Regions from separate parts of the Acidovorax sp. LjRoot117 genome, predicted to be linked through region 1. Evidence: predicted binding sites of a transcription regulator. Region 1 holds the regulator's gene; each other region holds the start of a gene.
What was found. The regulator sigma-54, encoded in region 1, starts transcription at its own class of promoters, with help from an activator protein. The targets are predictions, from matches to a motif close to TGGCANGNAANCTGCTTT.
Positions count from the first base shown of each region.

Region 1 (10,496 bases):
TCATACAGCTACTGATGAGCGTAATCTGCGCCGACTTAGAAAACCGTAATACCGCATCCAGAGATGCTTACTCTCATTAGACGCCGCGCCACTTGCAGATTCATCCGTTCACTTGCGCGAACGACGCTTGGGCCGGAATCCAAATTTTGGCCAGCCAAATAATCTTACCTTGCCTATAGTGGGAAAAATACGTTGTTAGACTTGAACAAACCCGAAGTCACTGACTCCAACACCACAATGGTTCGCGCCTTACTGACGGCAGGGCTGGTGGCAACTGCGCTTATAGCGACGCCTCAACAATCCGTAGGCCCTGACATTTTTAAGAGCGCGACTGGAGCATTAATAATAATATTAGCGTTGGCAATCTGGCTTTGGCCTGGATTGAGCAGGCGCGACATAGTATGGCATCCATTTTTATGCGCACCGATAAGCTTGAGCCTCTACGCTATTCTTTCGACCTTGTGGAGTCCCGCCGGGACGGCACTCGTTGAGGCAGGCAGATGGGCATTAATTACCGCAATTTTGCTATTGGCGCTCAACACAACCCGCCGCAACTACTTCGAAAGTATTGCCCAAGCGATGCACTGGGCATGTGTAGCATTAAGTGTTCTTGCTTTAGCTCAATTCTGGCTTGGCCTCGAATGGTTTCCAGCCAGGGCTGCCCCAGGCTCCACCTTCGGCAATCGCAATTTCTTTGCTGAACTGCTGGCGGCAACTTTTCCTCTATCACTATGGCTGTCATTTCGACGACAGACAATCATATCGAACCTCAGAACAACATTGGGTTTTTCGATAATTATAGTTGCATTAATGAGCACAGGCACCCGTGCGGCACTGATCGCCGCCATCTTTGCCACCATTGCAATGACTGTGCTGCTTGCATATACCAAGCACAAGAGCCTCATGCTCTCCAAGCCGCTTGTTCTTCTCGCCACTATTATATTTATATCGCTAACTGTACTTGGCCTAGGCTCTATCCCGAGCACTAATGACGATATTTTACGCGACGATATAGAAATGAAATTTGGCCGTACCGCCATTGAGCGAACGGCAAAACGACTTGGTAGTCTTGTCCAGGCCGACACCTATGAAGAAGACTCCTCTTTCGGGATTCGCAGGGCCGGATGGTCTGCTGCTTGGCAGATGATTCAAAAGCACCCCATTCAAGGGATTGGCGCTGGGGGATGGAATAACGTTAGTCCACTGTACATGCCTGAGCAGTTGGACACCCAAGCCATATGGATGGCGCACAATGAGCCTTTGCAGCTTGTCGTGGAGTATGGGGTTGTGGGCTGGATGGCTCTGTTGTCGTCGGGTGTGTTATTGACATTTGCATCAGCACGCAACCTATCGCGACTGCGTTCGGAGTCGCGGGTGAAGGCGTTTCAGGCCCTACGACCAATGGTCATAGTTATATCTTTGATAGTGATGGGAGTAACGAGTTTGAGCGGACTGCCACTTCACGCAGCAGCCACTTGTTATTTGCTGGCGATATATTTAGGATTACTGCTCACAAGCTCCTGTAAGACCCGAAAATTTACTCTCCCTCAAATGGTTTCACTAGGCGCGCTGGTGCCCAGACTGGCAGTCTTGTGCCTGTTGACCGCAGGCATTGCAATTTCTATTCAGGCCATCCGCTTTGACTACTATGTACGTCAAGGTGTAGGTGCTTTACAAGGCTTGGCGGAATCGCCACAGTTACGTAGCAATCCAAAATTCGCCGAATTACGAGATCATGCGTTTTCAGACATAGACAAAGGTTTAGGCATTTATCCAGAGCACACACTTCTTCTCATGCCAGCCATTGGCTCTATGGTTAAGCTCAATGAGTATGATCAAGCTCTTGTCTATTTGCAAAAGATCCTCGCTCATATCCCACATTTGACAGATGCCCAATGTCAAGAAGTGCAAATGCAGGCCAATTTAAAACGCTTCGATGCAGCTGAGGCAATCCTCAGCCGTATCGAACGCGCGCGTCCTCAAGCGGTGTGCCTACCTATCACCAAGTTCGTTCTTGCTTACAAAAGAGAAGATTTCCTGGAAGCAACCAATCTGGGCAAGGCTCAGATTGAAAAAGTTAAGATCGGCAATCGACCAGACGAAGCCCGCTATTTGGTCGATTACACCTATAGAGCAGCCATTAGAATTTCCGACTGGGATACTGCATTAAAGGCGCTTGCTGTACGGGCAACCTTATGGCCTGAACTGAAAGCAGGCTCTTGGCTTCTTGCCGCACGATTGCAGGCCGGGTTGGCACAGAGCCGTATTTCTCCAGAAGCGATCGACTCGTATAAAAAGGCGCTTTCTGCAAGCACTACATCGGAGCGCCAGCAGATTATTCGCGATCTTCCTCCCACTTATCGGGATGTACTCCAGCCGAACCAAACAAAATAACACCCTCAATTATTAGGAACTTGCTATTTTTGGGTAAAATATTTATAACTGCCGAATGAAGATTACTAGACGGAAATTTCGCAGGTCCTTGGCCGTTGGGCAATGACTCTCCTTGCAGGCAGTAAGCGCATGATGAGGCCCTGCGCATCGGACTGAATGTCTCAAACAACAGAGCTGAAGAGCTTGTCAGCAAACAGGCTCGGCACGCGGGCTCAGCCGGCGAATGCGGTTACCACGACCACCAAGGCGGTCGCTATCGCCGTGGGCCACGACCAGCAATTGACCCCGTCCTAGCCAGTCGTGGCGAGCAACCCACACGGCGCCTGAGTCTGGCAGCTAGCACCAGGGTGGGCGCAGGATATGCATAGGGGCTACTATGACCGGTTTGACGGCTACAGGGCATGATCGATGACACACATACCCTGTCCGCTTCTCACTGCAAAGCGCGCCCCTTCGCATGGCAAGCCTGCTAATAGGCGAGCGAATCTGCCCAGTCAAGGAAAATTTTCCGCCAAACAAATGCGTGTCAGTCGCCACGGGCAAGGTTGCAGAGCTTCCGCCCGCAACAGGCCCGGTTGTTTTTTCTGGGGCGACGAGCCCTCGCGTATTGCCCAGACAGCGTGCAATAGGTTAACCCTGGTGCAACACACTGCTCCGTAGCAGTTCACGGATCGTAGGCGGCATCGCCGCCGCCTTGCGGTCGCGCTTGCCGATGAAGACGATACCGATCTTGCCGCGGGCCACCTCGCGCCCCGAGGTCTTCTCGGTCATGCGGAACACGAGGTCGAAGCCATAGCGGTTGAAATCCACCGGCGCCATCTCCACGCACATGGTCTCGCCATGAAAGCCCTCGGACTTGTACTGCGCCACGATGTCGCCCACCACGATGGACAGCCCGCCCACGTCGGCCTCCGGGTAGCCCAGCGACTGGAAGAAACGCACGCGCGCCTCGGACACCAGGCTCAGCAGCTGCGCGTTGTCCAGGTGCCCGCCCTGGTTCACATGGCTGATGTAGATCTGCATCTCGGTGGAAAAACCGAACTGCGCGGGAAGGTCGAAGACGATGCGGGCCATGGCTGGGCGGTGGGGGTGGAGCGGAGGTGGAAGCGTGGAACAAGGACAACGGGCGGGCACCCGCGGTGGCGGCGTGCATGCGGTACTGCGCAGGGCCGCTGGGTGCCGGGGATTTTCTGCAGCGACAGGCCCTGCGGCCCACGGCGGGTGGTGCCATGGGGCGGTGCGGCACATCCGGGCAGCTTCTTGCTGACAGCACGCCCGGTGTCTCTTATGCTCGCAGGCATGAGATTTTACCGGAGCCCCTCCCCCGGCCTTTTCCGCCAGGCCGTAGCCGCCACGCTGGCAATGGCCGCGCTGGTGCTGGCACCGATGGCGGGCGCCCAGACGCTCTACAAAACGGTGGGCCCGGACGGCCGGGTCGTCTACAGCGACAAGCCCCCCACGGGCGTGGGTGTGGACAAGGCGATGAAGCTGGACAACCTGCCGGTCAGCGTGGTGCCGGGTGCAGAGCCCCGCGCGGCCGACCGCAGCCCCAAGACCGAGCCCCCCGCCGCAGCACCCCGTGGCGACGTCGTGCTCTACATGGCCACCTGGTGCGGCTACTGCAAGGCCGCCAAGGCGTACCTGGCGCAAAAGGGCATTGCCTACCGCGAGCTGGACGTCGATACGCCGGTGGGCAAGGCGGCCTTTGCACAGATTGGCGGGCGGGGTGTGCCGGTGCTGCTCACCAACGGCCAGCGGTTGTCGGGCTTCAGCGCGCAGTCCTACGACGCCGTTTTCGCGCCCCAGCGCAAGTAGCCTGGCCTCGCACCCCACCGCACCGCAGTTGGCGGGCCGGTGGGTGGGCGGCGATCTTCCGGCGCAGGCCCTGCAGCGCTGACAGAGCTACAGCGCCTTGCGCAGATTGGCCGGCGCGATCTTGAGCGCTTCGCGGTACTTGGCCACCGTGCGGCGTGCGCACTCGATGCCCTGCTCCTTGAGCATCTCGGCGATCTGGCTGTCCGACAGCGGCTTGGTGGGGCTCTCGGCCGCGACGAACTGCTTGATCAGCGCGCGCACGGCGGTGCTCGACGCATTGCCGCCCGTCTCGGTGCCCAGGCCCGAGCCGAAGAAGTACTTGAGCTCGTAGGTGCCGATGGGCGTGGCCATGTACTTGGCGGTGGTCACGCGGCTGATGGTGGACTCGTGCAGGCCCAGCTCGTCGGCAATGTCGCGCAGCACCAGCGGGCGCATGGCCAGCTCGCCATGCGTGAAGAAGTTCTTTTGCCGCTCCACGATGGCGCGCGAGACGCGCAGGATGGTGTCGAAGCGCTGCTGGATGTTCTTGATGAACCAGCGCGCCTCCTGCAGGCGCTGCTGCATGCCCTGGTGGCCTTCGCCGCCCTTGTGGCCGCGCAGTGCGCCGGCGTAGATGTCGTGCACGCGCAGGCGCGGCATCACGTCGGGGTTGAGTGCGACGATGAAATTGTGCTGCCCGTCGCGCCCGTTGGCGCGGCCCGCTTTGCGCACGATGACGTCGGGCACGATGATGTTGCGCTCCACGTCCACAAACTTGCGGCCCGGGCGCGGCTCCAGCCGGGCGATCAGGGCCATGGCGGCGCGGGTGCGCTCCTCGCCGTCGCCGCACAGCTGCGTCAGGCGGCGGATGTCGCGGCGCGCCAGCATCTCCAGCGGCTGCTGGCACACGCGCAGCGCGGTCTGCACGGTGTCGGGGTCGATCTCGCTGTCTTCGTCCGCGGCCAGCGCCTTGAGCTGCAAGGTCAGGCACTCGCCCAGCCCGCGCGCGCCCACGCCCACGGGCTCCAGGCTTTGCAACAGGCGCTGCGCCACCGTGAAGCGGTGCACCAGCTCCTCGATCTGCTCCAGGTCGTCGGGGCCGGCCAGGCTGATGGCCAGCTCTTCGAGCGGGTCTTCGAGGTAGCCGTCGTCGTTGAGCGATTCGATCAGGAACCGCAGCGCCGCGCGGTCCACCTCGGACAGGCGCAGCGACAGCGCCTGGCGGTGCAAAAAGGCAGTGAGCGATTCGTGCGTGCGGGCCAGCTCGGTGGCGTCGGCCTCGTCGCCTTCGGCATCGTTGCGGTTGCGGGCGGGCGCATCGCCGCCCCATTCGGTGTCGTTCGGTGCGACCTCGACGGTGCCGTCGCCGCTCCAGTCGGGCTCGTCGCTGGCGCTGCTGCCCGGCTCGGAGTCACCCAGCGGGCCGTCGGCCGCGGTATCGCTGGACGTGCTGGCGGTGGTGGCGCCGGGGGCGTTGGAATACAGCGTGTCGTCCGCGCTGTACTCGTCGGGCTGGGCAGGAACGTCGGCCGCCTCCAGGCCGAACTCTTCGCGCGGTGCCTCCTCGGCATTGCGCTCGAGAAACGGGTTCTCGTCGAGCATCTGCTCGACCTCCTGGCCCAGCTCCAGCGTGGACAACTGCAGCAGCCGGATGGACTGCTGCAGCTGCGGCGTGAGCGCCAGGTGCTGCGATACGCGCAGTGACAGGCCGGGCTTCATCGGGCAGCCGCCTTGCGGCCTGCAGGGCGCGCGGCGCACGCCGCCCCGCGGGGCGGCACAAAGGAGAGGCGGGGGTCGAACGTAAGGTCCATCGGTCTGCTACATGCGGAAGTGTTCGCCCAGGTACACCCGGCGCACTTCGGCGTTGTCGACGATCTCGGAAGGGGTTCCCTGCGCCAGCACCTGGCCGTCGCTGATGATGAACGCGTGGTCGCAGATGCCCAGCGTCTCGCGCACGTTGTGGTCGGTGATGAGCACGCCGATGCCCCGCGCCTTGAGGAATCCGATGATGCGCTGGATCTCGATCACCGCGATGGGGTCGATGCCGGCGAAGGGCTCATCCAGCAGGATGAAGCGTGGCTGCGTGGCCAGGGCGCGGGCGATCTCCACGCGGCGGCGCTCGCCCCCGGACAGGGCCATGGCGGGCGAGGCCCGCAGGTGGTCCACCCGCAGCTCCTGCAGCAGGGCGGTGAGGCGCTCTTCGATGGCCTCGCGCGGCAGCGGCTGGCCGTTCTCGCCGCGCTGCAGCTCCAGCACGGCGCGCACGTTTTCCTCGACCGACAGCTTGCGGAAGATGGACGCCTCCTGCGGCAGGTACGACAAACCCAGGCGCGAACGGCGGTGGATGGGCATGTGGGCGACCGACTGGCCGTCGATACGGATGTCGCCCGCATCGCTGCGCACCAGGCCCACGATCATGTAGAACGAGGTCGTCTTGCCCGCTCCGTTGGGGCCGAGCAGCCCGACGACTTCGCCCTTTTGCACGGTGAGCGACACATCCTTGACGACCTTGCGGCTGCCGTACGACTTGGCCAGGTGCTGCACCTCCAGCCGGCTGCCGACCTGTGGGTCTGCAGCGGAGGGTGCGCCGGACGAGACAGGCTGCGCGCTCACTGGGCGCCGCCGCCGAGGGTGTTGCTGGGGCGCAGCGCCGGTGCCGACGACGGCGCGGCAGGTGCTGCGGCGCCCGGTGGCGGGTCCTTGGGCGCCAGCACTGCGCGCACGCGGCTGCCAGGGGCCGGGGTGTCGCCTGCGGTGCTGGTGGACGGCTTGCGCTGGCCGTCCACGGTGAACACGTCGGTCAGGTTGTTGTAGACGATGACGGCGCCGGTGATCTCGTCGCTCAGCACCGCACCGCGGTAGCGGCGCAGCTCGGCGCGGGTGATGAAGCGCACGTTGTCGGCCTTGCCGTCGTACTCGATGACCTCGCTCTCGCCCTCGATGAACTCGTCGGGCGCACCAGGCACGGTGTCGCGCTTTTGGCGAAAGAACGCGCGCTTGCCCGCCTCGGCCGTCACCACCCCGTACTGGTAGCCCTCGGCGTCCTGGCGCACATCCAGCCGCGCACCGCGCAGGATGATGGACCCCTTGGTCATGACCACGCGGCCGGTGAACACGCTGGTTTGCTTGAGCTCATCGTGCCGCAGGGCGTCGGCCTCGATGTTCATGGGTTTGGCGCGGTCAGCCTTTTCAGCATGGGCAACGCCATGAATGCAGGCCAGGGCCGTGAGCAGGAGGGTTGGGAGGATGCTGTGTTTCATAGGGCACGAATCTTGCAGTTCATTGTAGCCACCCCAAGGCATGCGCCATGGAAAAAGACCCGCACGCTTCCACGCGCGTGGGGTCTCTGGCCCTAAGGAGTCGCTTCCTCGGCGCGGGACGGCAATGAAAAAAGCCCGCATCCGCGGGCTTTTTCGTGGGGCATGCCGGGCCAGGCGGCTCGGGCTTACTTCTGCTTGGTGAGGAACTCCACCACTTGCAGCACGTTCTGCATGTTGCCGGCCATGGTGCCGTCGGTGTAGTACTTGCCGGCCACGCCCATTGAGGGCACGCCTTCGACGCCGTAGGCGTCCTGCAGCTGCGATGCGCGGCGCACCTGGTTCGACACGGTGAAGGAGCTGTAGATTTCCTTGAACTTGGCGGCGTCCACGCCCTGCTGGGTCACCCAGGCCAGGATTTCGTCGTCCTTGGCGAGCTTGGCTTTCTCGACATGGATGGCGCGGAACACCTTGGCGTGCAGGGCTTCGAGCTTGCCCATGCCCTCCAGCGCGTAGAACAGCTTTTGCTGCGGCACGAAGCTGGCGTTGAACGCCACGGGCACGCGGCGGATGGACAAATCCTTGGGCGCGGCCTTGACCCAGGCATCGAGCGTGGGTTCGAACGCGTTGCAGTGGGGGCAGCTGTACCAGAAGAACTCGATCACATCGACCTTGCCGGCGGGCGCGTCGAGCGTCACGGGCTTGTCCAGCCGCTTGTAGTCCTTGCCCTCCTTGAACTGGCGGGCCTGGGCCAGCGCGGGCGTGGCGACGGGCAGCGTCAGGGCGGTGGCGGCGACTGCCGAAGCAGTGGACAAAGAAAACTCACGGCGTTTCATGACAAAGACTCTCCTAGTTCAGGTCTGGGGGATGGGAGCCGCGCCCCCGGAAAAAGTTCAGCCCGCGCAGTCCGCAGGCCCGCCGTTCAACGCTGCACGCGCACCAAGGCCGACTCCACGCCCGTGCCGTCCAGCTTTTCCTTGAGCTGCTCGGCGTCGTCGCGCTTGGCAAACGGACCCACGCGCACCCGGAAGACCGGCCGGCCGTTCTGCTCGCGTTCGCTCACGCGGGCTTCCCAGCCCAGCATGGCCAGCTTGGCGCGCTGGGCGTCCGCGTCGGCCTGGGTGCGGAAGGCACCGGCCTGCACGAAGTAGTCGAACGGGTCCACATTGCCCTTGGCAGCAGCCTTGGCCACGGCCAGGTCGCCCAGCGGGTCGGCGCCGGGCTTGCTCTCGGCCTTGGCGGCCTCGGGCTTGCTGGCGGCCGGCTTGGGTGCGGAGGCCGCAGCCCGCACATCCGGCGCCGGCGCCGCGGCGGCGGGCGCCGACGCGGGGGCAGAAGCCGCGGCCACCGGGGGGCGGGCCGGGTTCTTGCCGTACAGCGGCGAGTTCGGGTCCCAGTTCTTGTTCTTTTGCGACTCGGCCGCGTCCAGGTCGACACCGCGGCCATTGCTTTTGTTCAGGAAGGGTACCGGCACCTTGGTCACGAACACGGCCACCGCCAATGCGGCGCCCAGGCCCACGATGACCCCCACGATGAAGCCGATGATCGTCCCGCCCGTCTGTTGTTTCTTCATAGTGACTGCTTACATTCTGGCTGGAGCCGATACGCCCAGCACGGCCAGGCCATTGTGCAATACCTGTGCGGTGGCCGCGACCAGCGCCAGGCGGGCCTTCTTCACGGCCTCGTCGTCGACCAGGATGCGCTCGGCATCGTAGTAGCTGTGGTAGCTGGCGGCCAGGTCGCGCAGGTAGAAGGTGACGTCGTGCGGCGCCTCGCCGTCGGCGGCGGCCGTGAGCATCTCGGGGTACTTGGCCAGCTGCAGCATCAGCGCCTGGGCCTGCGGGCCCTGCAGCGCCGACAGGTCGACGCCGTGCAGCGACGCCACGTCACCACCGCCGGCCTCTTGCCAGGCCCGCAGCACCGACTGGATGCGCGCGTGGGCGTACTGCACGTAGTACACCGGGTTGTCGTTGTTCTGCGCGACGGCCAGGTCCACGTCGAAGGTGTACTCGGTGTCGGGCTTGCGGCTCAAGAGGAAGAAGCGGACCGCGTCCTTGCTGGTCCACTCGATCAGGTCGCGCAGCGTGACGTAGCTGCCCGCGCGCTTGCTGATCTTGACCTCTTCGCCGCCCTTGACCACGCGCACCATGGTGTGCAGCACGTAGTCGGGGTAGCCCAGCGGAATGCCCACATCGGCCGCCTGCAGGCCGGCGCGCACGCGGGCGATGGTGCCGTGGTGGTCCGTGCCCTGGATGTTGACGACCTTGGTGAAGCCGCGCTCCCACTTGGCGATGTGGTAGGCCACGTCGGGCACGAAGTAGGTGTACGTGCCGTCCTTCTTGCGCATGACCCGGTCCTTGTCATCGCCGTAGTCCGTGCTTTTGAGCCACAGGGCGCCGTCCTGCTCGTAGGTCTTGCCGTTGGCGACCAGCTTGTTGACCGTGGCGTCCACGCGGCCGCTGGTGTACAGGCTCGACTCGAGGTAGTACTCGTCGAACTTCAGGTTGAAGGCCTGCAGGTCCTTGTCCTGCTCGTTGCGCAGGTAGGCCACGGCGAACTGGCGAATGGATTCCACATCATCCACATCGCCGCTGGCGGTGAACTCGCGGTCGTCGGCCTTGACGGTTTTCTTGGCCAGGAAGTCGTTGGCGATCTCCTGGATGTACTCGCCGTTGTAGAACGCCTTGGACGCCGGGTTCTCCGGGTCGGTAGGCCAGCAGTCGTCACCGGGCTTGAAGCCCTTGGCGCGCAACTGGGTGCTGGTGGTCAGCGTGTGGATCTGCACGCCCGCGTCGTTGTAGTAGAACTCGCGGTGCACCTTCCAGCCCTGGGTGCTGAACAGGTTGCAGATCGCGTCGCCCAGGGCAGCCTGGCGGCCGTGGCCCACGTGCAGGGGCCCGGTGGGGTTGGCCGAGACGAACTCGACCAGCACGCGCTGGCCGTTGTCCTTTTGGTAGCCGAAGCGCTCGCCGGCGGCCAGCACCTCGCGCACCACTTCCTGCTTGGCGGCGGGCTTCAAGCGGATGTTCAGAAAGCCGGGGCCGGCGATCT
Region 1 covers NZ_CAXUPO020000016.1:14,349-24,844, reverse strand. The annotation lists gene ACSQ3D_RS25550 (O-antigen ligase family protein) at 460-2,394, shown strand; gene ACSQ3D_RS25545 (acyl-CoA thioesterase) at 3,025-3,468, opposite strand; gene ACSQ3D_RS25540 (glutaredoxin domain-containing protein) at 3,694-4,209, shown strand; gene ACSQ3D_RS25535 (RNA polymerase factor sigma-54) at 4,297-5,907, opposite strand; gene lptB (LPS export ABC transporter ATP-binding protein) at 6,007-6,801, opposite strand; gene lptA (lipopolysaccharide transport periplasmic protein LptA) at 6,798-7,448, opposite strand; gene ACSQ3D_RS25520 (thiol:disulfide interchange protein DsbA/DsbL) at 7,634-8,281, opposite strand; gene ACSQ3D_RS25515 (SPOR domain-containing protein) at 8,368-9,018, opposite strand; gene argS (arginine--tRNA ligase) at 9,028-10,496, opposite strand, start outside.

Region 2 (10,496 bases), on a different contig from region 1:
GGGCGCAGGCCATCGAGGCCATTCATGCCGGGCAGCTGGATGTCCAGCAGCACCAGGTCGGTGTCCACGGCCTGCAGGGCGCAGGCTTCGGCGATCGAGCCCGCCTCGGCGATCTCTCCCACGCCGGCATGGTCCTGGACGATCAGGCGCAACCCGGTGCGAAAGAGGTTGTGGTCGTCCACGAGCAAGAGACGGGCAGTCATCCGGCAAGTATTACGCACAAAAAGCTGTTGTTGACTAGTCCATTTGTGCGATGGACGCCGGATAGGTCAATTTTTAGACTTTCCGTCAAGCATTGAAAAGCATCTTGTTGGAAGGCATCGATGGGGTGAAAACCAATGCGCACCTTTGTTTTTTCACATCCTGCACTTGAGAGGGACTCCAATGTCTGTGAATGCATCCATCCAAGGTTCTGCCACCGCTGCCAGCCGCCAGCCCCGCACCGATCGGCGTCCCGCACCCGGCGCCGCGTCCTGCGCCAACGGCCTGGGCGGTAATTCGGTGGACCTCATCGTCGAAGAAAACTGCCCGGGCATGCTCGCGTCGGCAGGTGTGGTGATCGAGCACCTCGACGCCCAGGCGGGCACCTGGCAGTTTTCCATCGACGATGGGCAGACCTGGCGCCCGGTGCGCACCGATCTCGTCAACCGCCCCGGCAACCTGGGCCTGGCGCTGGACCGTGACGCGCGGCTGCGCGTGCTGCCTTTTGGTGGCCACCGGGTCAGTGGTGTGCGGGTGGCCTTCCACACCGTGCAGCGCAGCCACGGGCAGGGCAACGGCAGCTACCGCGCGTACGCCAGCGACGACCGTGAAGACGGCTCGCGCACCGTGACCCTGGTGCTGGGCCTGGCGGCCATCAACGGCACACCGCCCGCTGTCCACGTGCCCCGCCCGCGCAACAAGCGCGCGCTGGTGCAGCGGGCTGCCGCAGCCGCTACGGCATCGTCATCCTCGGCGCTCACCGGCTCGATGGCGATGGCCTGAGACTCGGCTTTGCACACGCCCACAGCCCCGCGGAGGGTCTGCGCTGCCTGCCACAAAGTAGGCCCCCTGGGGGCGAATCTGAACGTTTGACGAGGGCAAAGCAGGGCCCTCTACGGGGTGAAAAACCGTTTGCGGCGACAATGCCGGTCCTTTCGTATTTTCATTCCCCGTTTTCGTTCGGTTTTTCCATGTCCAGTATCCAGGTTCGTCCCGCTACGCTTCGCGATGCAAAAGCCATCGCCCAGATCCATACCGTCTCTGCCCAAGAGGCCTACAAAGGGTTGGTGCCAGACGAGCAGTTGAAGTCCATGTCGTCGGTCGAAAAGCGCCAGGCCTACTGGCGCGAGGCCATTGAATATTGCGAACCGCAGGTCCAGGTCGCCATCGACGGCGAAAAGATCGTCGGTTTCGTGGGCTACGACCGTTCCCGCGATGAAAAGTCCCGCCCCACCACTGGTGAGATCTGGGCCATCTACGCCGCCCCCACGCACTGGAACCAGGGCGTGGGCCTGGCCCTGTGGGACGCCGCCCGTGACGGCCTTCAGGAAGAAGGCTGCACCAACGTGACGTCGTGGGTGCCGCTGCGCAACGAGCGCGCCCTGCGTTTTCACGAGATGGCCGGCTTCAAGCGTGAGCTGTCCACCGCCAAGACCGCCGTGATCGGCGGCGTCAAGATCGAAGAAGTGCGCCTGAAGCGCCCGATCAACGCCTGATGATTTGAAACCCCTCCCCGAGCCGCTGGGCGCGTTCCCTCCGCTTGCGCTGTGCAGCGCGGTGCGGGCACGGGAACGCTGTCGCCAGCCAGCGGTTCTGGCCCGGCACCCATGGCCCACGCCGTGCTGGTGCAACCTGTCAGTGGTACACGCAGCGCCGTGAAGGATTCCATGTCGACCTCTCTTCCCCTGATCGCGTGGACCCATCAAGGCGAGCCCCGGCAAGCCCAGTGGCGCTCCGAAAGCGGCGCTCCCGTGCCGCGCCGTGTCGTGACCGCCGATGACACCCTGGCCGCGGACACCGCCTTTCGCATGGCGGCCGAGGGCACGGGCCTGCTGTGGGAGGGCGACTTTCAGAACGCGCGCCACCTGCTGCAGGCACTGATGCGCCGGGCCGACCGCAAGCCGCGCAAGGCGGCCGCACGTTCGGCGCAGAAGCTGGCGGTGGCGACACCCGCAGAGGCCTTCCACCTGCACCGCCAGGCGCAGGCCCAGCGTGCCCGCGTGCTCGCGGCCATCCTGATCCCGCTCGAGGGTGACTACAGCATCGCGCTGCGCCGCGCGCCCGACTGGCGACAGGCCTGCACGGAGGCCTGGGGCCCTGCCACGGGCGAGCGGTCGGTGGCCACGCTGCGCGAGCTGCTGGGCCTGCTGGGCGCGCATGAATGGCGCAAGAAGGGCGTGGAAGTGCCTGCACTGGGTGCGGCGCCGCTCAACCGCATCCACCCGCACTACGGTGTGTTCTCGCCCGTGCGGGGCGAGTATGTGGACCTGATCGCCAACACACCCCTGCCGTCCAAAGAGCTGGCTTTCGACATCGGTGTCGGGACCGGCGTGCTGTCGGCGGTGCTGGCCCGCCGTGGCGTGCAGCGCATGGTGGCGACCGACCAGGACCCGCGTGCGCTGGCTTGCGCTCGCGACAACCTGCAGCGCCTGGGCGTGCTGCCCCGCGTGGAGCTGTTGCAGGCGGACCTGTTCCCACCCGGCCGTGCGCCGCTGGTGGTGTGCAACCCGCCCTGGCTGCCTGCCCGCGCCAATTCGCCCATCGAGCATGCGGTGTACGACGAAGGCAGCCGCATGTTGCGGGGCTTTCTGGCCGGGCTGGCCGACCACCTGGAGCCCGGCGGCGAAGGCTGGCTGATCCTGTCGGACTTGGCAGAGCACCTGGGCCTGCGCCCGCGCGACCAACTGCTGGGCTGGATCGCCGAGGCGGGCCTGGTGGTGCGCGGGCGGCACGATGTGAAGCCGCGCCATGCCAAGGCGGCGGATGCAGGCGATGCACTGCATGCGGCACGTGCGGCAGAGGTCACGTCGTTATGGCGGCTGGGCGCTGCTGCGTCCGCTTCCACTTCTGCTTCAGCTTCTGCTTCTGCTGCCTGACGGATCGACCGGCGGCCCTCTGCCGGTCGATGCGCTGATGGCCTGAAGCGCAGGGCTTGCGGGCTGGCCCCATCATCGACTTTCGTTGGTCGTGGGGGGGCTGCTCAGGTCAGTACCGCGGGCTGGGTGTTGTCGAAAGGCTTGAGAGCCACCGTGGCGGCCGCGGGCAGCAATTGTTCGAACCGCTCGCGCAGGCTGGCGGCGCGCTCCGCGCCTGCGGCCAGGGCCACTTCGTCGAACATGGCTTCGCCCACATCGAGCATGCTGTCCTGGTCCTTGGCTGCGCGCAGGGCTTCGCGAAACTGCTGCGCCATCACCGGGTCGCGGCGGGCGAACAGGCGCTCGCAGGTGTCGAACAAATACATCCGCGCGCCCGCCAGCGAACGCAGGGCTTCCGCGGGCTCCTGGCGCTGGGCTGCAGGGGTGGGGGCGGGTGATGCGGGCGGGCTGGCCGGGCTGGCCGGGGTTTTGCCAGCGGCGGTGTCTGGCGCCGGCGGCAGGTCGGCCGGGCCGGTGAGGTAGCCCTGCCGCATCAGGTTGTCCACGATCTGCGCACCAATGCCGTTGTACATGGCCTGCAGGTCCGACAGCGGCTTGCCATCGGCCAGCAGCAGCAGCGAGCGTTCGCGCAGGCTCAGGGTGCGCACGCCGGGGGACAGCTCCAGGCGGGCTTTGTCGGTTTTTTGCAGCAGCATGGCGCGTCCTTGTCACGGGTGATGGCCGCGATTGCATCACCCGGCGATGACGCTGTGATGACCCCGTGCCGCACAATGGCGGGCTGCCGTGATTGCCTTAATGGCCGCAGAAACCGCTGGATGTGCGATTGCTATATTTTTTATAGATGCTAGCGACCGTCTAATAAGCGGTAGAGCCCTTTTTATTTCATAGTCTGGCTGAACGCCTTGCCGTTCGCATTCCGTGCATGCCACGGGCGGCGGCCGGCGAGGCCCCCTGAACCGAACCGCGATGACCTTGCTGCTGGCCCCGATGGAGGGGCTTCTCGACTTTGTGCTGCGTGACGTGCTGACCCGCGTGGGCGGCGTGGACCGCTGCGTCTCGGAATTCATCCGCATCACGGGCACGCTGCTGCCAGACAAAGTGTTTCTGCGCTACGTGCCCGAGCTGCGCAACGGCAGCCGCACCCTGGCGGGGGTGCCGGTGCGCGCGCAGTTGCTGGGCTCCGACCCGGTCAGCATGGCCGAGAACGCCGCCCGCCTGGCGGCGCTGGGCCCGGAGGGGATCGACCTGAACTTCGGCTGCCCCGCCAAGGTCGTCAACCGCCATGGCGGTGGTGCGGCCTTGCTGCAAGACCCGGAAAGAATCGTCGCCGTGGTCGCTGCCGTGCGCCGCGCAGTGCCGGCGCAGCTGCCGGTGTCGGCCAAGATGCGCCTGGGCTTCAACGACACCGGCCTGATGCGCGAATGCGCCCAGGCCATGGAGGCCGGTGGCGCCTGTGAAATCGTGGTGCACGCGCGCACCAAGGCCGACGGCTACCGCCCGCCCGCCTACTGGGAGCACATCCCCGCGCTGCGCGCCTCGGTGCGCGTGTCGGTGGTGGCCAATGGCGAGATCTGGACGGTGGCCGACGCGCAGCGCTGCCGCGAGGTGTCGGGCTGCGGTGCACTCATGCTGGGCCGCGGCATCGTGGCCGACCCGGGGCTCGCCCGGGCCATTCGTGCGGCCGACGGAGGCCGGCCAGGCACGGACATCGTCACGTGGGCGGAACTGTTGCCGCACATAGCGGCGTTCTGGCGGCTGGTGTGCGATGACCTCGAGCCCCGCCAGCGGGCAGGGCGCCTCAAGCAATGGCTGAACCTTCTGCGCCGGCGCTTTCCCGAGGCCGAGGTGGCCTACCAGCACGTGCGCACGATGACCGACCAGCGCGCGATCACGGCCTGGGTGGCGGCCCAGCAGCCGTAGGCGCAAGCACCGCCGCTTTGGTTGCGGCCGGGTGCGGCCGGGTGCGTCAGAGCGCGTCAGAGCGCGTCAGAGCAGGTGATCGGGGGCGAGCGGTCCCAGCAACTGCAGCATCAGGCGCAGCGGGGCACTGGCGTCCGGCTCCGACGTCGCGTCGGGCAGCCCGCTGCCTTCGGGGGCGCGCCACACCAGGCGGCCGTCGTTCAGTTCGACATGCCAGGCAGCGTCCCGCAGCGCGCTGTCGATTTGCGCGGTGGCCCGGCGCGAGAGATCGCCGCTGCGGATCAGCAGTGCGATCTCGGTGTTCTGCCGTTGCGAGCGGATGTCAAGGTTCATCGAGCCGATGGCCAGCAGGCGCCCGTCCATGATGAGCAGCTTGGAATGCAGCATGGCGCGCGAGCTGCCCATCGAGCCGCCCGCGCTGCCGCCCTTGCCACCGCTGCTGCCGGTGGAGCCCAGAGAGCCGCTGAGCACGCCGGGCAGCTCGCTGCGCATCTCGTACAGCTCCACGCCCATGGCCAGCAGCTCGGTGCGATGGCGTGCGTAGCCTGCGTGGGCAATCGGCGCATCGTTGGAGGCCAGCGAATTGGTGAGCACGCGCACCCGCACGCCGCGCGCACGCGCTGCGGCAAACGCCTGCTTCATGTCGGGCCCTGGCACGAAGTACGGCGAGATGATGAGCAGATCGCGCTTCGTCTGCCCCATGAGCTGCAGCAGGCCGTCCACCACGGTGTCGGTCTGGGCCTCGCGCAGTTCACCCTCGCCCTCGCTCGCGGGGCGGTCGGCCGGCGGTGCATCGCGCGCGGGGGCTGTGAAGGCCGTGCTGGCCGGTGCGGTGGCCGAAGCCGAGGGCGGCGCAGGCGCTGCGGACGAGGCGCCTGCCCGTGCCGTGACCGCTGGCGCTCCCCCAGTCGCGATGGATAGGGGCGTGGCTTTTGCCGGTGCCTTTTCTGGCAGCGTGGGGGTCGATGCGCCATCTGGCGGGATCTTGGCGGGTTTGTCCACCAGCACCGCCGCGGGCGCCCAGGTGAACTGTGCCTGGGCGAGGTCCATGGGCTGCTGGTCCCAGATGCGCGCGCGCTGGGTGGCGGTGGCGCGGCGTCCGTCGGCGGCCGGCTGGTTGTCCGGCGCCAGCGTGCCCCCCTGGCCCTTGATGCGCTCTTGCTGCGCCGCGTCGGTGGTGCGCATGCGTTCGCGCAGTGCATCCAGCTCTTCGCGGGTGATGAGGGACTGCACCGGGTAGGCACGCTCGTTGTTCCAGTAGCTGTCGAAGCTGCGCGAGAGGTCCTGCACGATGGGCCCCGCGGCCAGCACGTCCAGGTCGACGAAGTTGCCCGAATCGGCATTGCCAAAATACGCATCGCCCAGGTTGCGCCCGCCGGTCACACCCATGGCGTTGTCAGCAATGAAGAGCTTGTTGTGCATGCGCTGCTGCACGCGCGAGAAATCGCCGATCACGCTGAACATGCGCCCGATGGGTGAGCCCCGCGCGCCGGTGAGCGGGTTGAACATGCGCATCTCGATGTTCGGCACGAATGCCAGGCGCATCACCTGCGCATCGCGGCCAGTGCTGTGAAAATCGTCGAGCAGCACGCGCACGCGCACGCCGCGCTGGGCCGCGGACACCACGCTGAGCAACAGCCGTTCGCTGCTCGCATCGGCATGGATCGCGTAGTACTGCAGATCCAGGGTCTTCTGCGCGGCATCCACCAGCGCCAGGCGGCTGCCGTAGGCGGCCTGCGGGCCGCTGAGCAGCAGGAACCCGGAAGGATGGCGGCCGCCCAAGGCGGCACGCCGCTCGTCCACCAACTGGCCCAGTGCCGTACCCGCAGGAGAGGGCAGCGCGCTCGAGACCGGTCTGTCCACATCCTTGGGCAGACCGGCGCAACCCGTGATGGCCCCGGCAAGCAGCACGGCCAGGAGGGCCAGCCATCCATAGCGGGCGGTGGCGGTCAGAAAGGCGGGGGCTGTGTGCGTGCGCGGCATGGCGCGATTGTGACCGCGCACCGCGTGCCGTGCCTGTCGGACGCCGCGCCTACCCACCCATCGCCATCGGACGGCAGACACAAGCGTTCAGCCGTTGCTGGCTTCAGCGGCCCGACCGCCGTCCAGGCCGGTCACCGCCCTCCGTACTATTACCAGCTCACTTCCCGATCGGGCGTGGAACTGATCTTGTGGACCGACAGGTCGGCACCATCGAACTCCTCTTCCTGGGTGAGCCGCAGGCCCACGGTGTTCTTCAGGATGCCGTACACCACGAACCCGCCCACCAGCGCCCACACCACGCCCAGGGTGCTGCCGATCAGCTGCGCCGAGAAGCTCACGCCGCCCAGGCCCCCCAGCGCCTTGGTGCCGAAGATGCCCGCGGCCAGCCCGCCCCAGGTGCCGCACAAGCCGTGCAAAGGCCACACGCCCAGCACATCGTCGATCTTCCACTTGTTCTGCGTGAGGGTGAACATCAGCACAAAGATCGCACCCGCCACAGCGCCCACCACCAGAGCGCCCAGCGGGTGCATCAGGTCGGAGCCAGCGCACACGGCCACCAGGCCGGCGAGCGGGCCGTTGTGCACGAAGCCGGGGTCGTTCTTGCCCAACACCAACGCGGCCAGCGTACCTCCCACCATCGCCATCAGGGAGTTCACAGCGACCAGGCCCGAAAGCTTGTCCACCGTCTGCGCGCTCATCACGTTGAACCCGAACCAGCCCACCACCAGCACCCAGGCCCCCAGTGCCAGGAACGGAATGTTGGACGGCGGGTGCGCCGAGATCGCCCCGTCCTTGCGGTACCGGTTGGCGCGCGAGCCCAGCAGGATCACCGCGGGCAGCGCGATCCAGCCGCCCATGGCATGCACCACGATGGAGCCTGCAAAGTCATGGAATTCCTCACCGGTCAGGCCCTTGATCCAGGCCTGCACCCCGAAGTGCTGGTTCCAGGCGATGCCTTCGAAAAAGGGGTACACAAAGCCGACGATCACCGCCGTTGCCATCAGTTGAGGCCAGAATTTTGCGCGTTCTGCAATGCCACCCGACACGATGGCCGGAATGGCCGCGGCAAAAGTCAGCAGGAAGAAGAATTTGACCAGTGAATAGCCGCTTTGCTGGACCAGCGATTCCGCACCCACAAAGAAGTGCGTTCCGTAAGCCACGCTGTAGCCCACCACGAAGTACACCACGGTGGACACCGAGAAATCCACCAGGATCTTGACCAGCGCATTGACCTGGTTCTTCTTGCGGACCGTGCCCAGTTCGAGAAAGGCAAATCCGGCATGCATGGCCAGCACCATGATGGCGCCCAGGAGAATGAACAAGGCGTCCGTGCCCTGTTTGAGTGCTTCCATAACTTCCTCTTGCGTTGAATTGATCTTCTTTGGTGCGTCTCCAAGTCTGCCGACCAGAAACGCACCAAATCAAAGCAAGAAGCAGGCCTAAATGGTGTATTATTTGCACCATTTCGGTCGGAGAAGTTAGGAAAGCGCGCCTAATGTTGCTTACGCGGTACAAGGAGTGGAGGCGCGATCCGCATGGGGCTCTGTGTGTGCAACTGCAATATTAGCTAGCGAAGTGCTTAGCTATGGTCTAAAGCTACGGCAGCGATTTGTGCATGGCTGGGGCAGCGGAGTTCTTTTGGTCCAGCTAACCTTACCAGGTGCTAAAAGTGATTACGTCCTTTTATCGACGCAACTATGCGCAGGTCGGCGCCCACCATATCTACGGATCTGAATTCCAGGTAAAGCCCATCAGCAAGTGCAGCCAACGGACCGAAATCAGCCATGGGAGCACCGAGACCTAGCCACCGAGGTGCGAGATAGATCAGCAATTCATCAACCAGACCTTCACGGATGAAGGATCCGTTCAGTTTGTGGCCTGCCTCAATGTGGAGTTCATTGATGCCTTTTTGCGCCAGGTCTTGTAGCATGGCAGACAAGTCCACCTTGCCTTCGGCGTTGGGCAGATAGGTGACATGGATGCCTTTGGCTTCCAGGGCGAACTGCTTGGCGGTGTTCTCAATTGCCGCGTAGATGTAGCAGTTTCGGCCTTCAATGAAGAGATTTGCGTCAAGAGGAGTAAGCAGCCTGCTATCCACAACGACCACATGTGGCTGTCGCACTGTGTCAATCTCCCGCACGTCGAGGCGTGGGTTGTCATCTAGAACAGTGCCAATGCCCGTTAACACAGCGCAAGCTCGTGAACGCCAAGCATGTCCATCTGCGCGAGCGGCGGGCGAAGTTATCCACTGACTGACACCATTTTCCAATGCGGTCGTTCCGTCCAGCGAAGCCGCTACCTTAATTCGTACCCAAGGAATATTGCGAACCATTTGATCGGAAAATTCGTTGCGCACGGAAATGTAAATTCTTTCTGAAGCATGTTTGATGCAGCGAGACTTGGGATTTTACATAGGATAAATAGATTTCTATTGACCTATTGCTATTTTTTGGAAAATCGCCCAAATTGCTTTGAGATATAAATTGCCTATTAAGAGTGTATTATTTGCCCCAGCAATCAACATTATAGCCCGCGTCGCCTGATGTCTTACTTGCGGCGCCCCTTAGCCCCGTACTGCTCAGAGTATAGGTGCCACACTTGTCGCTAGCCTGAGGACCATTTTTGGGCGTTGCAGTCAACGTATAGGCAGTGGCCGTGTTACTAGCTGCTATAGCAATAGCATAGCGCTTGTTGCTGTCAGAAGCCCAAGTCAGCGCAGTTGGCAAAGATGCGGTGGGATAACTGCCCGTCGCTGTTGCCGCTCGCTCAAGCCACTGCTGCGCCTGAAGGAGGCCAGCACGCGCTTCTGCACGGTGACCACGGCGAACATATTCTTGGTAGCTTGGATAGGCAATTGCCGAGAGCACGCCAACTATGGCTACAGTAACCATCAATTCAATTAGCGTAAAGCCTCGTGAATTATATGGTGATAATTTGTTCTTCATAATAATTTTCACTTGTTTTTACTTCAGTTGACGCCAGCCTGGACGCAGAAGCAACTGTGGATAAATTTTCAGCGCATCCGTTCGGCCGTCATTGCCTTTGCGAACCTGTTTTGCGCCAGTTGTAAAACGCAGTTCTTTGCTGGAAGACGACATTCTGGCATAATTTAAGCTGCCGCTTTTGTCTGCATTATCATAAAGCCCATCACCATTTACATCCATTATTGGAAGTGGGGCTGGTGTACCAGCCGCGATATTGACGATTGTACGATATGTTTTTGCTGCGCTGGGTTGTGGTGCGCAAACTTCTTGCCCGCTCGCTGTGGCGCTCCCAGAAGCAGGTTTTTCACTAATAATTTCTAAATTATTGCCTCCATTGTAGAAGGCGAAGCTGGAAGTGACACGCTCGCCGGCGACTGGTAAATCCATGTACCATCCCATCTTCACGGTGCACCCTGTATTGGTTGGTTTGCATGCATAGGCGACCTCTTGCGTATTAAGTGTCCAAAAAGATCGACCTGTACTGACCCCTGTACCCGCTGTTCCTAGCCCTGTGTTCGCCAAAATGTTATCT
Region 2 covers NZ_CAXUPO020000001.1:41,036-51,531, reverse strand. The annotation lists gene ACSQ3D_RS00245 (response regulator) at 1-203, opposite strand, end outside; gene ACSQ3D_RS00240 (hypothetical protein) at 385-984, shown strand; gene ACSQ3D_RS00235 (GNAT family N-acetyltransferase) at 1,173-1,697, shown strand; gene ACSQ3D_RS00230 (methyltransferase) at 1,869-3,077, shown strand; gene ACSQ3D_RS00225 (hypothetical protein) at 3,182-3,772, opposite strand; gene ACSQ3D_RS00220 (tRNA dihydrouridine synthase) at 4,044-4,997, shown strand; gene ACSQ3D_RS00215 (phospholipase D family protein) at 5,064-6,980, opposite strand; gene ACSQ3D_RS00210 (ammonium transporter) at 7,130-8,332, opposite strand; partial or broken gene ACSQ3D_RS00205 (RibD family protein) at 8,644-9,324, opposite strand; gene ACSQ3D_RS00200 (type IV pilin protein) at 9,482-9,925, opposite strand; gene ACSQ3D_RS00195 (pilus assembly protein) at 9,944-10,496, opposite strand, start outside.
Region 2: the regulator sigma-54 is predicted to act here: its motif matches at 8,404-8,421, upstream of ACSQ3D_RS00210 (ammonium transporter).

Region 3 (10,496 bases), on a different contig from region 1:
GTGCATGACGAGGGGCAGATGCCGTTCGGGGGCGTGAAGAGTTCGGGGTATGGGCGGTTTGGAGGGATGGCGGGGGTGCGGGAGTTTACGGAGCTGCGGTGGATTACGGTGCAGACGACTGCGCGGCACTATCCTTTCTGAAGCGGTGCTGTCTGTGGATTGAGGTTGTCCTGCCGCGCATCCGTTCGGGCTGAGCTTGTCGAAACCGGGGCGCATCGACCCATGGCCGTTCGGGTTGAGCTTGTCGAAACCGGGGCGCATCGGTCCACAGCCGTTCGGGTTGAGCCTGTCGAAACCGGGGTGCATCGACCCATGGCCGTTCGGGTTGAGCTCGTCGAAACCGGGGTGCGCTCGCAGGCTCGCTGGTTTGTACCGCGTGCCTGGTTCAAGGGCGGAGGCCGGGAGTCGCCCGGCGTGCGAGTAACTTTCTTTCGCGTCGCCGAAAGAAAGTCACCAAAGAAAGGGCGACCTACAGCCTGCGTCCCCACTCGCCCTGCGGGCGAGTGGGGCAACCTGCGGTGCTCGGTCGCGGGGTGCGCTGCGGAACTCGCTGCGCGCTGGGCGCTACGCTCAAACATCCGCAGCGAGTCAGTTCACGATGCGTGTGTCCTTCGGCACACGCTCACCCCACGCCCTGCGCTCCTCGGCGCATCCTGAAGGGCTGGGGGAGAGAACATCCACACGGGCCATCGCTGCGCTCGGCCTGGCGGTCGCGGCGCGAAGCGCCTGCGCGTTCGGGGCCGAGCAACGCGATGGCCCGTGTGGCTGTTCGGCTGTTGGGATGTTCGGCTGTCCACCCCCTGCTGGCTGCGCCTGCGGCGGGGCGGTTGCGGGGTGAGCATGCGCGTCGGAGCGCGCATGCCTCGTCATCTAGCTCGCCGTGGTTGTCTGAACGTAGCGCGCAGCGCGCAGTGAGTTCCACGGCGCACCCCGCAACCGCCCCGACGCAGGTCTGCCCCGTAGCGCAGCGAAGGGGTCGCAGACTGGGGGTCGCCCTTTCTTTGGTGACTTTCTTTCGGCGACGCGAAAGAAAGTTACCGCGCCGCCGGGCGCGCACCCCGGCTCCCGCCCTCAGCACAGGCATGCCGCCGAATCAGCGAGCCCGCGAGCAGCACCCAGGTTTCGACAAGCTCAACCCGAACGGATGGGGTTACGGAAGGGCAAGGTTTCGACAAGCTCAACCCGAACGGCCTGCGTTGCGAACTGTTCGGCATGTAAACGGTTTCTCGAACGCAAGGTACCGGCGTCTCGACAAGCTCATCAAGCCCCCGCAGCAATCGCATCCAACGGCCACCGCGGCTTCACATCAAACGCATAGTCGCTGCTGGCCTCCTGCTGCCCCGCCTGCAACCGCATCGCCGCCGCCATCGCGATCATCGCCCCGTTGTCCGTACACAAATGCAGTTCCGGGTAGTGCACCCGCACCCCCGCAGCCGCACAGGCCGCATTCAGCTGCGCACGCAAATGCCGATTGGCCCCCACGCCACCGGCCACCACCACGCGCTTCAAGCCTGTCTGCTTGAGCGCCGTCAGCGTCTTGCGCACGAGCACGTCCACGATCGCTGCCTCGGTGCTGGCGGCCAGGTCGGCCTTGCGGGCTTCGAGCCCATCGCCCAGCTTCTTGGCCTGCGTGAGCACCGCCGTTTTGAGCCCCGCAAAAGAAAAATCGAGGTCTCCGCTATGCAATAGAGGCCGCGGCAGCTTGAACGCCGTGGCACTGCCTTGCTCCGCCAGCCGCGACAACGCAGGGCCGCCCGGGTAGCCCAGGCCCATGAGCTTGGCGGACTTGTCGAAGGCCTCCCCGGCGGCGTCGTCGATGGTCTCGCCCAGGATCTCGTAGCGGCCCACGCCGTCCACGCGCATCAGCTGGGTATGGCCGCCCGAAACCAGCAGGGCCACGAAGGGAAACTCCGGCGGGTCGGCACTCAGGAAGGGCGATAACAGATGCCCTTCCAGGTGGTGCACGCCCAGCACGGGCTTGCCCAGCGACGCCCCCAGCGCGCACGCCACGCCGGCGCCCACCAGCAAGGCGCCGGCCAGGCCCGGGCCGCGGGTGTACGCCACCACGTCCACGTCGGCCAGGGTGTGGCCGGACTCGGCGAGCACCTGCGTAGTCAGCGGCAGCACGCGGCGGATGTGGTCGCGGCTGGCCAGCTCGGGCACCACGCCGCCGTACGCCTGGTGCATCTCGATCTGGCTGTGCAGCGCGTGCGACAACAGGGTGGGCACGGCGGAGTCGTCGGTGGAGCGCACCAGGGCCACGCCGGTTTCGTCGCAGGAGGATTCGATTCCAAGGATCAGCAAACTCATCGCCCGAGTGTAAAACCCGCACCGGGATGGCCCGCCGCCACGGCACAAAGCCCCTGCGGGCGGTGGCCGGCAGGGGCTTTGCCGTGAGGAGCGTGGTGCGCAGAAGGCGGTGGAGCCCACCGACCTGGCGCAACCTCAAGGGACCGTTACCAGCGGTCCGACCGCATGCGCAGCTCCCAGCTGCCGCTGCGCAGCTCGTACACGCCCACGGCGCCGTAGCGCTGCTCGCCCTTGTCGTCCCAGGTCATGGTGCCGATCACGGGCGCGTAGCCGTTGATGCTGTGCATGGCCTTGGTGATCTCCTTCGGCTCTGCCGACTTGGCCTTCTGGATGGCGGCAGACAGCACGTACATGCTGTCGTAGCTGTAGTGGCCGCCATAGGCGGGCGGCTTCTTGTACGCCTCGATGTACTTTTCAAGGAAGGGCTTGCCGGTGGCGAATTCCTTGGCCTCCAGCACGGGCGACGTGGCGTAGATGCCGTCGATGATGCCGGCGCCCTTGACCATGTCGGTGGTCTTGATGGTGTCGCCGCCCAGCAGGCTGACCTTGGTGTGGTCGACCTTGCGCAGGGCCTCGAGCAGCGCCAGCGCCTGGAAGTCGTTCAGGGTGGAGACGATGACTTCCACCTTGGCGGCCTTGAGCTCGCCGGCCAGTTCATTGAACGCCGTGGTCTTGTCGTCGAACGACTTGCGCACCACGACCTCTTTCTTCTCGGTCTTGAGCTGCGCGGCCGCACCGTCGGCCAGGCCCTTGCCGTAGGGCGTGCCGTCGTCCAGTGCGGCGTAGCGGGACGCACCGAGCTGCGTGGCGGCGAACGAGCCGATGGCGCGCGCCTGCAGGGTGTCGTTGCCGACCATGCGGAAGGTGGTGGGAAAGCCCAGCTGCGTGAACTTGGGGTTGGTGGAGATGGCGATCTGCGCAATGTCCTTGGCCGCGTAGATGGGCGCGGTCTCGATGCTCACGCCCGAGTTCAGGTGGCCGATGACCGCCACCACACCCGCATCCACCAGTTGCTGGGCCACGGTCTTGCCGGTGGCGGCGTCGGCCTTGTCGTCCACCGAGACCACCTCCAGCGTCACGCGCTTGCCATCCACGGTATAGCCGCCCTTGTTCAGCTCGGCCACCGCCAGGTTCACGCCGTTGAGCAGATCCTGCCCCAGCGCGCCCAGCGGGCCGCTCAAGGGCTGGGCCACGCCGATCTTGATGGTGTCGGGCACCTTGCTGCACCCGGACAGGAGCAGCAGCGCCGCAGACGTGACCGCGGTCAAGGCCAGGCCGGCGGAAAGAAAACGGCGCCGGTCGTTAAGCTTGTTCATGCAGATTCCTCATCAGTATGTCAATGTGACCAGATGTATATGCGAGCGAATGGAAGGCGGCTATCGGGTATGCCCTGCCAATCATCAAACTATTAGCAAGTTTCAGGCCCTGCAAGGCACGCAGGGCTCGGTGGTGTGATGATCGGACGTCCTGCACCGCTTCTGCGCACCAATTTGTGGCGTAAAAATTGCTTATGCTTCTGGGTATGAACGAGTCTTTGCGCATCGTGGTGGTGGCCCCGGACCTGGCCATCGCCGATCCCGACGACGAACACGCCGTGTTGCAGGCGGAACGTTCGCGGGCGCTGCGCATCGGGCTGCTGGAGAACAACTTCAACCTGGTGGCCACGCTGCCGGCCGACGTGTTCCTGAGCGAGCGCATCGCGCAGCTCCAGCCCGACCTGATCATCGTGGACGCCGAGAGCGAGGCGCGCGACGCGCTGGAGCATGTGGTGGTTGCCACGCGCGACGAGCGCCGGCCCATCGTGATGTTCACCAACGACGAGGACACCTCGCACGTCAAGGACGCGGTGGCCGCGGGCGTGTCGGCCTACATCGTGGCCGGCCTGTCGCCCCAGCGCATCCGCCCTATCCTGGACGTGGCGATGGCGCGCTTTCAGCACGAACAGGCCCTGCGCGCCGAGCTGGCCGATGCCAAGACCGAGCTCAAGGACCGCAAGACCATCGACCGTGCCAAGGGCCTGCTGATGCAGCGCCAGGGCCTGACCGAGCAGGCAGCGTACGAGAAGCTGCGCAAGACGGCCATGGACAAGGGCCTCAAGCTCGTGGACGTCGCCCAGCGCATGCTGGATGTGATGGACCTGCTGGGCTGAACCCGTGACATCCCCCCTGAGGGCCTGCGCGCCCGCAGCAGGGGCTTCTCGGTGTGCTGCATGGCCGCGCTTTTATCCTTCCCGCCCTGCCCTGGTCCGCGCCCACTTCTCGCCCCCTCCCAGATGGTGCACCGCACAAAGGCAGTGCGGGCGTTCCCGCTGCACCCATTGCACCACCATTTTGTTTAAAACTGGCCGCTACCGCTTGACAGACAAGCGCCACAAGCTATCAATTCCATAGCAATCACCACCCCGCGCAGGCGCGCAGCTGGTGCATCAAAGGTTGGCACGCAGCTTGCATAAACCCTGGCAAGACCAATGAAGGTCTTGCCCCTGACAGCAGCGGCCCAACGACGGGCCGGTGCTGATGCCAGGCCCCAATGCTTGGCAATGGACAAAGGCGTCCCCACCCGCCCCGACGTATGCATGTGTGCATCTCGCGGGGTGTGGTGTGGACGCCTTTTTGTTTTTAACGCTACGAGGAAGTGCCCCATGACCGATCTGCTCAAAACCAGCCTCAACCGCCGCACCGTGCTGCAGGCCGCTACCGTGGGCGCCGTCGGCGTCAGCCCCGCGCTGCGTGCGCTGGTGCATGCCCAGGGCTCTGACGCCCCCGAGAAGAAGGAGGTCAAGATCGGCTTCATCCCGCTGACGGACTGCGCCAGCGTGGTGATGGCCTCGGTGCTGGGCATCGACAAGAAATACGGCGTGACCATCATCCCCACCAAGGAAGCCTCCTGGGCCGGTGTGCGCGACAAGCTGGTCAACGGCGAGCTCGACTTTGCCCACGTGCTGTACGGCCTGGTCTACGGCGTGCACCTGGGCCTGGCCGGCCCCAAGAAGGACATGGCCGTGCTGATGAACCTCAACCACAACGGCCAGGCCATCACGCTGTCCAAGAAGCTGGCGGACAAAGGCGCCGTCAACGGCGCGGGCCTGGCCAAGCTGATGGCCAGCGAGAAGCGCGAGTACACCTTCGCGCAGACCTTTCCCACCGGCACGCACGCCATGTGGCTGTACTACTGGTTGGCGGCCAACGGCATCAACCCGATGAAGGACGCCAAGGTCATCACCGTGCCGCCACCACAAATGGTGGCCAACATGCGCGTGGGCAACATGGACGGGTTCTGCGTGGGCGAGCCCTGGAACCACCGCGCCATCATGGACGGCATCGGCGTGACTGCCACCACCACGCAGGACATCTGGAAGGACCACCCCGAGAAGGTGCTGGGCACCACGTCCGAATTCGTGCAGAAGTACCCCAACACGGCACGCGCCGTGACGGCCGCCATCCTGGAGGCCAGCAAGTGGATCGACGAAGGCCTGGCCAACAAGAACAAGATGGCCGAGACCATTGCCGGCAAGGCCTACGTGAACACCGGCGTGGACGCGATCAACCAGCGCATCCTGGGCCGCTACCAGGACGGCATGGGCAAGACCTGGGACGACCCCAACCACATGAAGTTTTTCAACGACGGCGCGGTGAACTTCCCATACCTGTCGGACGGCATGTGGTTCCTCACGCAGCACAAGCGCTGGGGCCTGATCAAGGACCACCCCGACTACCTGAACGTGGCCAAGGCCGTGAACCGCATCGACGTCTACAAGCAGGCCGCCGCCGCATCGAAGACCCCCGTGCCCAAGACCGAGATGCGCAGCAGCAAGTTCATGGACGGCGTGGTGTGGGACGGCAAGGACCCCGCCAAGTACGCCGACAGCTTCAAGGTCAAGGCCTGATCGCCGTGGCCTGACGACGACATCCACTCCGCCAGCACCACCCGCCCCTCTTGAAGGAGAACACCATGGTCAGCGCCGTTTTTCACACCCCGTTGGATGCAGCCCCGCCGGTTGCCACAAAAGCCATGCACCCTGCAGCCACCGCCACCACGGCCAGCGCTACGCCGGCGACCGGCACCAGCAGCCAACCGCAATCCACCACCGCCAGCACGCCGCCAGCACCGCGGCGTGACTGGGCTGCGCTGTCACGCAGCTTCTGGATGGCCGTGCTGCCACCGCTGTGCGGCCTGGGCCTGCTCATCGGCCTGTGGGCGGTGGTGTCCACCACCACCGGCGGCAGCATCCCCAGTCCCGTGGAGACCTGGAAGCAGGCGCTGGAGATCTTCAGCAACCCGTTCTACCGCAACGGCCCCAACGACCAGGGCGTGGGCTGGAACGTGCTGATGTCGCTGGAGCGCGTGGCCATCGGCTTCGGCATGGCGGCGCTGGTGGGCATTCCGGCGGGCTTCGTGATCGGGCGTTTCAACTTCCTGTCGCGCATGTTCAACCCGCTGATCAGCTTGCTGCGCCCCGTGTCGCCCCTGGCCTGGCTGCCCATCGGCCTGCTGGTGTTCAAGGGCGCCAACCCGGCCGCCATCTGGACCATCTTCATCTGCTCCATCTGGCCAATGATCATCAACACCGCCGTGGGCGTGCAGCGCGTGCCGCAGGACTACATGAACGTGGCCCGCGTGCTGAACCTGTCGGAGTGGAAGATCGCCACCAAGATACTCTTCCCCGCCGTGCTGCCCTACATGCTGACCGGCGTGCGCCTGGCCGTGGGCACCGCATGGCTCGTGATCGTGGCGGCCGAGATGCTGACCGGCGGCGTCGGCATCGGCTTCTGGGTGTGGGACGAGTGGAACAACCTGAACGTCAAGAACATCATCATCGCGATCTTCGTGATCGGCATCGTCGGGCTGGTGCTGGAGTTTGCGCTCATCAAGCTGGCCACTGCGTTCACCTTCGAAGAAGTCAAGACCTGACCCACCCCTGAGCCGCGCCTGCGGCGCGTCATCCCCTCAGGCGCCCCCCAGCGGTCCGGCCAAGCCGGGGCCACTGCGGGCCTTGAAACAACCAGGAGTTCCTCATGCACACCTCTCTCACCACCAAGTTCATCGAAGTCCATGGCGTGGAGCAGACCTTCAAGACCGCCAAGGGCCTGTTCCCGGCGCTCAAGAACATCAACCTCACGATCGCCAAGGGGGAGTTCGTCGCGCTGATCGGCCACTCGGGCTGCGGCAAGTCCACGCTGCTCAACCTGATCGCGGGCCTGACCACACCCACCAACGGCGCGCTGCTGTGCGCCAACAAGGAGATCAAGGGCCCGGGCCCCGAGCGCGCGGTGGTGTTCCAGAACCACTCGCTGCTGCCGTGGCTGACCTGCTTCGACAACATCTACCTGGCGGTGGAACGCGTATTCGGCGGCAAGGAAAGCAAGGCGCAGCTCAAGGCCCGCACCGATGCGGCCCTGGCGCTCGTCGGCCTGACGCCGGCAGCGCAAAAGCGCCCCGGCGAAATCTCGGGCGGCATGAAGCAGCGCGTGGGCATCGCCCGCGCCCTGTCGATGGAACCGCAGGTGCTGCTGATGGACGAGCCCTTCGGCGCCCTGGACGCATTGACGCGCGCCAAGCTGCAGGACGAGTTGCTGGAGATCGTGGCGCGCACGCAGAGCACCGTGGTCATGGTCACGCACGATGTGGACGAGGCCGTGCTGCTGTCCGACAAGATCGTGATGATGACCAACGGGCCCGCCGCCACGATTGGCGAGGTGCTGGCCGTCGACCTGCCCCGCCCCCGCCGCCGCGTGGAGCTGGCCGAAGACGCGCAGTACGTGCACTACCGCAAGGCCGTGATCGATTTTCTGTACACGCGCCAAGGGCACGTCGAGAAAGCGGCCTGAAGCCCCGGCGCTGCCAGCGCGTGGCAGCGCAACACCCCAGGCGCTGGCCGGTCCCGGTCAGCGCCTTTTTCATTCGGCGCTGACACGCACCGCAGGTTGAACGCGCGCGGCCCAAGCCGCCGCCGCCGTGCAAGGGCCGCACCGCCACTGGGGCGGCGCCCCGCGCAGCGCCTCGAAGGGCTCGTCAATGACTGCCGGTGATGTACTGCTCCAGCTGCTCGATGATGAATTTCTGCTCGGAGATGATGTCCTTGACCAGGTCGCCGATGGAAATCATGCCGACCAGCTTGCCGTTGTCCACCACGGGCAGATGTCGCAGGCGGCCGGTGCTCATCATCTGCATGCACTGCTCGCTGGTCTGGTCGGGCCGCACGAAACGCACGGCCGAGGTCATCACATCGCGCGCGATGGTGGCCGCCGAGGTGCGGCCCAGCAGGGCGATCTTTCGCGCATAGTCGCGCTCGGTGAAGATGCCCACGATGGCATCGCCCTCGGTGACCACCAGCGCACCGATGCCTTTGTCAGCCATGAGCTGCAAGGCGGCCAGCACCGAATCGGTGGGCCGGATGGTGTGCACGGTGGCGTCGGGCTTGGCCTCGAGAATCTTGGAGACGATGGTCATGGAACCTCCCTCTGAAACCTGGAACAGGTACAGAGAGATTTCAGCCCATAAGCCCCGTCAGCGCAACCCGCGCAAGCCCGATTTGCGGCGCTTTGTAGGCGATCCGGCGAATCAGTTGTTTCGTGCCTGTTGCATTCGGCCCGCAGCGAAACAAACTGAAAAGAACCGAAACCGCGACGAGACGACGCAACACGCAGTCATGGGCACGATGGAGCCCATGTTCAACGCACCTCTCCTGAGTTCAACCCCTGGTGGTAAGAGCCGCCCCCAGTTGCCGCTGACCGCATCGCAAGACGCCCTGCACACACGGCAACCCTTGGCTCCAGTGATTGTTTCCAATACCGGAACAGTCAGTTTGCGACCAGATGGTTTTTCTCTGAACAGCCCCGGCGTACAGTTCATCCCATCGATGAGCCGAACCCGCAAGGCGACTCACCGAACCCGGGATCTGGCGATGGACACCTTTCGTTCCTGCACTGGTTACCGGCTTTTTTGAGACGCTTTTTTTAACTTCAAGGACTTCATCATGAACAAGACCGCACGCTTCCTCTCCATCGCCGCTGTGTCCGCTTTCGCTGCCTTCGGTGCCCACGCTGACGAAGCCGACGCTTCGCAATTCGCCACGAAGTTCGACACGAACCGTACCCGCGCCGAAGTGGCTGCCGAAGCCTCCACCGTCGCCCAGACCCGCAGCATCGAGCCCGCTGGCTCCCGCGTCGTGACCTACAAGTCCACGGCTGACCGCGCTGCGGTGCGTGCCCAGGCTGCCGACGCTGTGCGCACCGGCCAGATCCCTTCGGGTGAGCAAGGCTGATCTGAATCCGAAGGATTCAACGCCTGTCTCTCGCTGACAAGTCAACAACCTGATTTCTAAAAATAACCTGGACCTTCATCATGAACAAGACCGCACGTTTCCTCTCCATCGCCGCTGTGTCCGTTTTCGCTGCCTTCGGTGCCCACGCTGACGAAGCCGATGCTTCGCAATTCGCCGCCAAGTACGACACCAGCCGCACCCGCGCCGAAGTGATGGCCGAAGCCTCCACCGTGGCTGCCACCAGCAGCACCATTCCTTCCGGTTCGCGCGTCCTGTCCTTCACCTCCACGGCCGACCGCGCTGCCGTGCAGGCCCAGGCAGCAGAAGCCCTGCGCACCGGCCGGATCTCTTCGGGCGAAATCGGTTCGCTGTAATTTGCTGATATTGCGGCAGCATTAGCTGCTGCTAACCGACCCAAAGGCTGGGGCTCCGAAAGGAGTCCCAGCCTTTTTGCGTTTATGTCTGGAAAATCTCACAGGTGGCTTCCGCAGCTTTTGAAACAAGCAAAACTGCCGGACCAATTACCCAAATCAGCACAAAGATCCACCCAGCACCGCTCAAGTCAATTTATTCAATCGATTACGTTTTCGAACCATTATCTAAGGCGTGGCGGATCCAAGCCAACCATAAGATGCGCGCCCAGGAAATAACACCTTAAACCGCCTCTTAGAGACAATTTTTCATGATCAGAGCTGCCGCGCTTTCTACCGCCAATTCAATCATCTCCGAGCTTAACAATTCTTCCGAATTCGCAGCACACGTAGCCTGGGGGGTGAACAGGACGCAACTCATTGATCAGTTGAGGCAAAGGCTCAGCAATGATCAACACTCTTGGCCCCACCAGGGCGGCACCAGCCTATGCGGACCAGCAGCCTTCATGTTTTGTCTTATCAATGACCGGCCCGATCTGTATGTAGGGCAC
Region 3 covers NZ_CAXUPO020000005.1:230,358-240,853, forward strand. The annotation lists gene ACSQ3D_RS16195 (aldehyde dehydrogenase) at 1-141, shown strand, start outside; gene tsaD (tRNA (adenosine(37)-N6)-threonylcarbamoyltransferase complex transferase subunit TsaD) at 1,261-2,310, opposite strand; gene ACSQ3D_RS16205 (branched-chain amino acid ABC transporter substrate-binding protein) at 2,457-3,626, opposite strand; gene ACSQ3D_RS16210 (ANTAR domain-containing response regulator) at 3,833-4,459, shown strand; gene ACSQ3D_RS16215 (CmpA/NrtA family ABC transporter substrate-binding protein) at 4,952-6,196, shown strand; gene ntrB (nitrate ABC transporter permease) at 6,262-7,221, shown strand; gene ACSQ3D_RS16225 (ABC transporter ATP-binding protein) at 7,326-8,138, shown strand; gene ACSQ3D_RS16230 (CBS domain-containing protein) at 8,323-8,760, opposite strand; gene ACSQ3D_RS16235 (hypothetical protein) at 8,759-9,256, shown strand; gene ACSQ3D_RS16240 (hypothetical protein) at 9,287-9,574, shown strand; gene ACSQ3D_RS16245 (DUF4148 domain-containing protein) at 9,655-9,948, shown strand.
Region 3: the regulator sigma-54 is predicted to act here: its motif matches at 3,804-3,821, upstream of ACSQ3D_RS16210 (ANTAR domain-containing response regulator).